2 linked regions of the Pelosinus fermentans DSM 17108 genome follow. The protein of the gene in region 1 binds, or shares a complex with, the protein of each later gene. Links are inferred from orthologs where the notes say so. Each region holds a gene or a part of one and is shown in the gene's direction. Other genes may lie near its edges.

Region 1 (4,848 bases):
AAAAACAACATATATGACAAATTCCTGCAAAACAGCCCAGCTTTGCAGGAATTTTGTATTTTAATGGTAAATAGAATATGGAATTGAGAAACATCTCTTCTGTCTCTTATATACTGGAGTGCATGGATGCGGCGAAATTTATAAAAAGGGAGCTTGATTGAATGATGGAATTGTTGCGAAAGATCAATTGGAGAGTTGCTTTAGTATGGGGATTGTTATTTGTGGCGATGAGCAATTCGTTTGCTTTGGCCGAGGAAAAGCTGTCACCGGAAAAGGCGTATTTGAGCGATGTATATAAAAATATGATGGATGTAAACAACTTGCATTATGACGTGGCGATCAAGGCTGAAACGCCGATGGGAGAAGTGAAAATTGCAGTCAATGGGGAAGGTCAGGAAAAACCGCTGAACTATCAACAAGATATAAACATTTCATTTCGTGATGTAAAAAATAAAGAAAATACAGTGATGTTAAAGCAGTATATAGAACAAAACCAAGGCAATCTAGTGCTTTATTCGTTAAGTAACGAAAAATGGATCAAACAGATTGTGCCCCTTGGTTTTTCTTTGAACAAAGAACTTTCAGCGGATGAAAAGGTCTCTGCTCGAATGGATATGTTGCAGTTGATGAAATCGGTGAAGCTGAAAAAGGAAACACCATCCTATAAATATATGGAAATAACTTTGGATAGTATGCAAATAAGTGATGCTATAGGTGCAGTTGTCAAACTGGATAATGCGCAGGATAAGGATATGGTGAGGGCGTTTGCGGTAGTACGCCTTGGGTTGTTAGCTGCTGGCGATATAAAATATAATATTAAAATTGATAAAGCGACTAAGATGGTAAAAGAAATCGATATGGATCTGACAGCGCCGATTCAAAAAGGGGCAGGATTGTTTTTGGAGATAGCTAATCCAAAGGATAGAGTTAATATCGAAGATTTTTTAACAAAATCGACATTGAATATGCAGATAAAGTATTCGAAATATAATCAAGTAGATCCTATAGAGATTCCTCAAGATGTGCGAGACAATGCAAAGGAAGTCAAACCGGCAGATAAGGCAGCTCCTAAAAAAAGTGAAAAAATATTGTTATGACTTCCTTATAAAAGCTAAAACAATTGCTTGATGGAATTTATATTCTATATTGTTTGCCTCTTCCATTTAAGTTGGTGAATACTTATGAAGCTACGAATTTCGTGGCTTTTTTTCTTTATGTGAATGTTTTAGACTATAACAAGTCAGGTGCTTTTTCATGGATACTATTGTGATATAACGAATGTAAATAGAAGTTGATTTTCAATACCGCTGATAAACTGAAAATGGTTAGTTTAACAAATATTGATAGTTCGATAATGAATATAAATATTTCATACTTAGGGGTATAGGAATAAATAATCCTGTTAATAGCCATATTAATCTTTAATAAAGATCAATAGATCGTATACTTCATTAGATGTTGATAGTATTACATAGGAAGGAGATAAAACTATGAATAATGAAACAACGAATCATTCGGCAAGACTTACAAAGGAAAAGGGCTCAACTCTGAATGGAGATTTACAAGTAGCTGTTGGCGGTGAACTGCACCAAATCGCTGGTGGACAGCATCCTGCGCTCACTACCAATCAGGGCGTTGCACTTTCTGATAATCAAAACTCACTCAGAGCCAATCCCAGCGGTCCTACTCTGGGAGAGGATTTCATTCTTAGAGAGAAAATTACGCATTTCGATCACGAGCGTATTCCAGAACGTGTTGTTCACGCCCGGGGTACAGGTGTACATGGATTCTTCGAGCTGACCACCTCATTGAAGCAATACACTACTGCCAAGATACTCACAGAGGTGGGGGAAAAGACACCGGTTTTTACTCGTATGTCTACCGTTGCGGGCGGCGCAGGTTCGGTTGATACCCCTCGTGACGTACGCGGATTTGCTGTCAAATTTTATACTAAGGAAGGCAACTGGGATCTGGTCAGCAACAATATTCCGGTTTTCTTCATTCAGGATGCTATTAAATTCCCTGATCTCATCCATGCCTTAAAAATGGAACCTGATCGCGGCTTTCCCCAATCTTCAACCGCTCATGACACATTCTGGGATTTCATTTCACTCACGCCTGAATCCATGCATATGGTGATGTGGATCATGTCTGATCGCACAATACCACGTTCTCTGCGGATGATCGAAGGTTTTGGTGTGCATAGTTTTCGGCTGATTAACCATTTAGGTGAATCAACTTTCGTCAAATTCCACTGGCGCCCTAAACTAGGTTTGCAGTCCACCATTTGGGATGAGGCAGTCAAGATTTCTGGTGCGGATCAAGACTTCCACCGTCGTGATATGTTCGATGCCATCACGTCAGGTAATTTCCCCGAGTGGGAATTTGCGGTTCAGCTTTTCACCCAGGAGGAAGCGGATACATTCCCCTTCGATCATTTGGATCCTACCAAGCTGATTCCCGAAGAATTGGTTCCCTTGCAAGTAATCGGACGCATGGTGCTGGATCGTTGGCCGAATAATTTCTTCGCTGAGACGGAGCAGGTTGCTTACTGTCCTTCTCATATCGTACCAGGCATCGATTTCTCGAATGATCCACTGCTGCAAGGCCGTTTATTTTCCTATCATGATACACAGCTTTCCCGGCTGGGTACACCCAATTTTCACCAGATCCCGATCAACGCTCCAAAGTGTCCCTTCGCTAACCACCAACGGGATGGACAGATGCAGATGGCGCAACCTGCGGGGCGTGTTGCATATGAGCCTAATTCCTTGTCTGCTGAATCGCCCCGGGAAGCACCAGCCTACGGTTTTCATAGTGCTGCGGTAACTGAAACGGGCGTGAAAGGCCGCATCCGTGCTGCAAGTTTTGCTGATCACTACAGTCAAGCGCGAATGTTTTATATCAGCCAAACAGCATATGAGCAAGCGCATATCGCCTCGGCTTTAGTATTTGAGCTTTCCAAGGTTGAACATGTTCACGTGCGTGATGCGATAGTCGGTCACCTGCGGCATATCGAAGAAGCCCTTGCGAAAAGAGTTGCCCTGGGCCTTGGGATCGACGAACTTCCTGATGCGCCAGTGGCCGCAATGCCCGTACAAGAAATGAAGCCCTCGCCTGCATTGCAGATCATCGGCAAGATGCAAGACACGCTCAAGGGGCGCGCGATCGGTATCCTGATCGCGAATGGCTCAGACGGAGCTGTAATCGAACAGATTAGAAAGGCGGCGACGGATGCGGGTGCTGCTGTGAAGATTATCGCTCCAAATGTGGGAGACGTGAAACTCGCAGCTGGTCTGAAATTGAATGCTGACGGGCAATTAGCTGGTTCTCCTTCGGTGTTATTTGATGCAGTCGCAGTCATTCTCTCTGACGAAGGCGTAAAGGCACTGTCAATGGAAAGCGCTGCAATTGATTTTGTGCGCGATGCCTTTGGTCATCTAAAGGCTATTGCCGTTGATAAAGGCGGGCAAACCCTTTTAAAAATCGCTAATGTCGGACAAGATGCGGGTGTCTTGGATGCCAATGACAAAGAAGCATTTATTGCTGCGGCAAAGACACGTCAATGGGACCGGGAGAAATCCGTTCGAACCTTGGCATAACCATCGTTCTGTTGAACTTGTTCTGCTTCTGAGCAAAACGAACCCGTCCCCTGTGACATCCGAAAAAATACCACCTTGCTCTCATGATTTTGATGACTTTTTTTGTATTTTATCACTTTTAACACCTCAGAAACATATTATGTCAGCATAAGGAGGTGTTAATTATGTCACACGGAGATTGTCATGAGGAAAATAGATTAGAAAGATTAGGACTTGAAGTCGAAGAGATAGAAAGAATAGAAAATGAGCTCCTTCAAATAATTCGTGAATTGGCTGATGACGTAAATAAGATGGTAACATTACAAGATGGTTAAACGAAATTGCAGACCGTGAAAACGTCAATTGCTCACAAATTTTCCAAAATGCATTAAAAGCATATCTGGAAGTAGAGAACCGACATAATAAAAATAGAACAGTCTGACGGAGCTTTATTGAGTTAAACTGTTCTATTAACATTAAGACGAGATAAAGAAGAAATAATGTCATGCACTTTTATTCACACTATCAAAATAATAAAAACTCCCTATAAATTAGGGAGTTTTTATTATGTGGAAACCAATGGACAATATGCAAAAAATAAAATTTTGACAAATTCTAAAAAAGATAAGAGCCAGTAAAAAAATATCGCAAACTGAGCTTAGCAAGAAAACAGGATTTCCCCAAACGACAATTAGTGACTGGGAAATGTAGGGGAGAGAACGACACACCCCGCCTGCGGGCACCCCTCTCTAGAGGAGAATTAAGTAAAAACCACACAATACAAAGAAGAAAAAGTAATTAATACTTATATTTTTCTAGTGCTTCCTTTGTGTTGCGCGGTAGTGCAATTGCGCCTTTGTGGTTCAAAAGTAAGTAAAGTGCTTTTTTTATAAAGGGGGGGGATTATTTTGAAAATGATTGCTGTATGTGTGTGTCCCACGGGGATTGCTCATACGTATATGGCCCAGGCTGCTTTGGAGAAAGCTGCAATGGGTAGGGGACAATATTGTTTTAATAAAAGAAAGTAGTTATTTCCCTATATTAGCTAGAAGCTGTCTCAAATACACAAGTATGAGAGACAGCTTCTTTGATAGTGTTCAGATTAGTATTCATGTTGAACCAGCAGGGGAACTATGTTTTACGGTTAGCAATTGCCAGCCGCAGTTTATTAAGATTATTGGTAAATTTATCCTGGTTTTTAAATATCATACCCATATATAAAAGGTCTACGATGGCCATATGAATCAGCCGCGATGTCATTGATTCT
Region 2 (4,179 bases), 1.8 Mb from region 1 along the record:
ATTAGATAATAGGTGATGGAATGGAATTACTAGTAACAACAATACAATCTCCTCCCTGCGAAATAGAAGAATTAGCACAAGAAATAGCGAAAAAATTACAAGTTCCTTTAATCCCTCGGGATCGTTATTCAATTACCGCACTAAAAAACAACTATCAAGTTGAAAATATAATTGTCATTACGAAAAATGGCCCGATTGTCCATACAATAGGCGGTGAGTATTTTTTTCATTTAAATATGGCTGAATTGCGAATAGAAAATCTAAAAAATGGTAAAAATGACCATATGATAGCTGCTATGTCATTATCTGCAGGTATGTCAGTGTTAGATTGTACATTAGGATTAGCTACGGATGCAGTTGTTGCCAGTTTTACAGTTGGTCAGACAGGGAAGGTCATTGGTATTGAAGCTTCACCTATTCTTGCCTTTGTTGCAAGTTACGGTTTACAACATTTTACCCATGAGAAAGAAGATGTTAATCAGGCATTACGTCGTATTCAAGTGAAAAGTAAACATTGTCATGACGTTCTTATTAATTTACCTGATAATAGCTTTGATGTTGTATTCTTTGATCCTATGTTTCGTCAGCCGATTTATAGTAGTTCAAACTTAAAACCTTTGCGTTATTTGGCTGATAATAGTCCCATAGCAGAAAGTACTTTTGCAGAGGCCTGCCGAGTAGCAAGAAAAAGGGTAGTTATTAAAGAAGCATTGCACAATAATGAGTTTGATCGTTTAGGCATTACTGCTATTTACGGTGGAAAATATAGTAGTATTCAATATGGTGTTATTAAGGTGGAGAACTAAATTATGGAAAAGCTGATTGCTGTCATAGGACCAACTGCTGTAGGTAAAACGAAAGTGAGCATTGAGCTTGCAAAAATCTTGAATACTGAGATTATCTCTGGTGATTCGATGTTGGTTTATAAAGACATGAATATTGGAACTGCTAAGCCTTCTAGTGACGAACGATCTAATATAACTCATCATCTAATTGACATTTTGGAACCCCAGGCAGATTTTAGTGTAGTTGATTTCACAGTGCTTGCCAGCCAACACATTACGAATATAAATCAAAAAGGAGTAATACCTATTTTAGCAGGTGGTACAGGATTGTATGTAAAGGCCTTATTGGAAGGCTATCAATTTAATCCTACGCCTAGTGATGAAAAATTGCGTATACAATTAGATGATTTAGCAAAAAAAAATGGTAATCAATATCTTCATGATCGATTAGCAGCAGTATCCCCAGATACAGCTGCACGTTTGCATCCTAATGATTTACGTCGTATCATTCGTGCTTTAGAGATCTATTATCTTAGTGGTGAAACCGTATCCCAAAATAAGCTGATGGAGCAGCATATACTTTTATATGATACTGTTGTTATTGGGCTTACGATGGAGCGAAAATTATTATATGAAAGGATTAATCAACGAGTTGATTTAATGATGTCTCAGGGATTGGTAAATGAAGTTGAAAAATTGTTGAACCGTGGTATATCAGCTAACTGCCAGGCGATGCAAGGTATTGGCTATAAAGAAATTGTTAAATACTTGCAAAAAGAAATCGATTTAGCTACCGCGATTGGCAGCATTAAACAAGCTACAAGAAATTTTGCCAAACGTCAATTAACTTGGTATCGGAAGATGCCATATATTATCTGGTTTGATGTGAAAAATTTCGATACAACAAATGAGATGATGGAAACTATTTACAAAGAAATTGCAGGAAAACGTATCCTTAGAATCGAATCATAAAAATAAAAATAAAAATCGGAGGGGTTTAACTATGCTAAATAAAGCTATTAACTTACAAGATAGTTTTCTAAACCAAATCCGCAAAGAAAACAATCTGCCTGTAATTATTTATCTTATTAACGGTTTCCAATTGAGAGGTGTCGTTAAAGGGTTTGATAACTTTACTGTAATTATAGAAAATGATGGTAAACAGCAATTGGTATACAAACATGCCATATCGACGATTACGCCTCTGAGATCATTATCATCAACTTCTCATGAAAAAAAAGAAGATAATAAATCAGATAAATTACTATAAAATAAAAAAATTCTAGGCAAATGCCTAGAATTTTTTTATCACCGTTTAATTGCATTTTGAGTATAATGTATATCATCTATAACCATAGGGTGGGGTGTGATTTAAATGACCTATGTTTATCCACAAGATGTTTTTACAGCTGTTGGAAATGGCGAAATTTCACCGACTCAGGCATTTAAGTCTTTGCGAGAGTTAGATAATATAACTGCTCATCATACTAAGGTCGATAATCGGCAAAAGCGAATAGAAGAAATCTTATATGAATTAGACCATTTAATAGGATTGTCAGAAGTGAAAAAATTAGTTAGAGAGATTTACGCATTTATTGAAATTCAGCGTCGCCGCGTGCAGGAAAAATTAAATACGGAGCCATTAGTACTACATATGATCTTTAAGGGAAATCCAGGTACAGGGAAAACCACTGTTGCTAGGCTTCTTGGGCAAATATTTCGTGAGATTGGAGTATTACAACGTGGTCATCTGATTGAGGTTGAGAGAGCTGATTTGGTTGGAGAATACATTGGGCATACAGCCCAAAAAACTCGAGAACAATTAAAAAAAGCATATGGCGGCATCTTATTTATTGATGAAGCATATTCCTTAGCCCGAGGCGGTGAAAAAGATTTCGGTAAAGAATCTATTGATGTATTGGTAGAAACTAGTATGCAATAACCTAAAGAGAAAATGCATATACAATATGGTACAATGGATTTTATAAAAACTTCAAATCAATCGTAAATTCAGGCTTACTATTCTTGGCGTAGGTAATGTCAATTCGTTCAACATCTACTTTATCGAGTACAGCACGCATAGCAATCTTTCGCTCTTCCTCAGAGTAATACTGAGTATCTTTAAAGTATTTTTTTAGATTCATTGCAATGTCTGTGGGGCTAGTTTGAGGTGTAAGAAGATTCAATTCATCATTCAAGCATTTTTTTGTAATTTCAATGTCAATAAGTTGCCTGTTGATCTCATCTAACTGTTTTTCGGCATCACTGCTATTAATAATTTCATGACGAAACCATCGCATAATGGTTTCCTTTTGGATGCTTATTTTTTTTTCATTCTCCTTTAATCTTACTAAATTATTTTTAATCTTTACTGTTGCAATAGGATTTCCAATATTTTGTGCATATTGATCGATTAATTCGGGGTTTTTCGCCAACTCATGTAACTTATCCCATACCAATTCATCTAGTATAACCGCAGGGATACGTCTAGCTGTACATTTATCATTTTCTAAGTACAAATAGGATGTGCTAACTTGTGTTAAACAAGCATAATAGCTGACTGGATTATTGCTATTCCCCGAATGTTTGATAGTCATTTTTCTGCCGCAGCGTGCACAGCAGACTAGACCATTTAAAAGATAATCATTTTTTAAATTCCTTTTTGCTAAATCCTTATTCAATTGTAACTGTTTTTGTGCAGAGTGCCAGGTGAGTTCATCGACAATAGGAGGTACTTGAATAGGGATCCATTCAGATTCCGGTCGAATTTCAATTGTACGAGTGTTAAAACCTGTCTTGGTAGATTTGTGCTTCATACTATAAATAACGCCTCTATAGGCTGTATTCGTAAGTATGCGGTGTATGCTGGAGACAATCCAACGATTACCACGGGGAGCGGGGATACCTTCATTGTTCAACTCTTTGCTGATCAAGGCGGTACCCATTTTACTGTTGATACACAAATCAAATATTTGGCGTATAATAGCAGCTTGATCCTCATTTATAATATACATACTGTTAGCTTTATCATAGTCATATCCAAAACAGCGCCCATTGTTTACAAGCTTACCTTGACGAGCCTTTCCCTTTTTACCGCGGGTTGTACGTTCTTTGATTTTCTCTTTTTCATAAGCGGATATGGCGCCTCGCATGGAGTAAAATAATTTTCCTTCAGGGGATGCTTCGAAGGTAACGGAGACAAACAGCAGCTTTGCTCCGGATTTTTCTATTTCATCCGTAATAATAAGTTGGTGAGCTAGGTTTCTGGCCAAACGATCAGGATCGTATATAACAACTATATCAAATTCTCTTCTTTCTAATCCATCACGTAGTTGGGTGAGGGCAGGGCGATCAATATATTCCCCGCTATAACCATCGTCAATAAACTCTACGA

Evidence for each region.
Region 2: the proteins of FR7_RS20010 (region 1) and hfq are in contact, whole or in part, in a crystal structure (PDB 3VU3), measured with the Escherichia coli proteins. The link is inferred for Pelosinus fermentans DSM 17108 from one-to-one orthologs.

What each region holds. Positions count from the first base shown.
Region 1 is NZ_AKVN02000001.1:4,331,992-4,336,839, reverse strand. What follows is about bases 1,110-4,046. They hold FR7_RS20010 (catalase), read left to right. Parts: upstream 1,110-1,490; coding sequence 1,491-3,602; downstream 3,603-4,046. Other genes in these bases: FR7_RS23995 (hypothetical protein), read left to right, coding at 3,767-3,916. Also shown: FR7_RS20015 (DUF6612 family protein), read left to right, coding at 228-1,097; FR7_RS24325 (helix-turn-helix domain-containing protein), read left to right, coding at 4,194-4,292; FR7_RS24515 (PTS fructose transporter subunit IIB), read left to right, coding at 4,496-4,609; FR7_RS20000 (MurR/RpiR family transcriptional regulator), read right to left, coding at 4,713-4,848.
Region 2 is NZ_AKVN02000001.1:2,526,479-2,530,657, forward strand. What follows is about bases 424-3,421. They hold hfq (RNA chaperone Hfq), read left to right. Parts: upstream 424-1,788; coding sequence 1,789-2,055; downstream 2,056-3,421. Other genes in these bases: FR7_RS11620 (class I SAM-dependent methyltransferase), read left to right, coding at 424-806; miaA (tRNA (adenosine(37)-N6)-dimethylallyltransferase MiaA), read left to right, coding at 810-1,757; FR7_RS11635 (AAA family ATPase), read left to right, coding at 2,161-2,727; FR7_RS11640 (recombinase family protein), read right to left, coding at 2,768-3,421. In the rest of the region: more of FR7_RS11620, read left to right, coding at 21-423; more of FR7_RS11640, read right to left, coding at 3,422-4,179. UniProt on the Escherichia coli protein: RNA chaperone that binds small regulatory RNA (sRNAs) and mRNAs to facilitate mRNA translational regulation in response to envelope stress, environmental stress and changes in metabolite concentrations.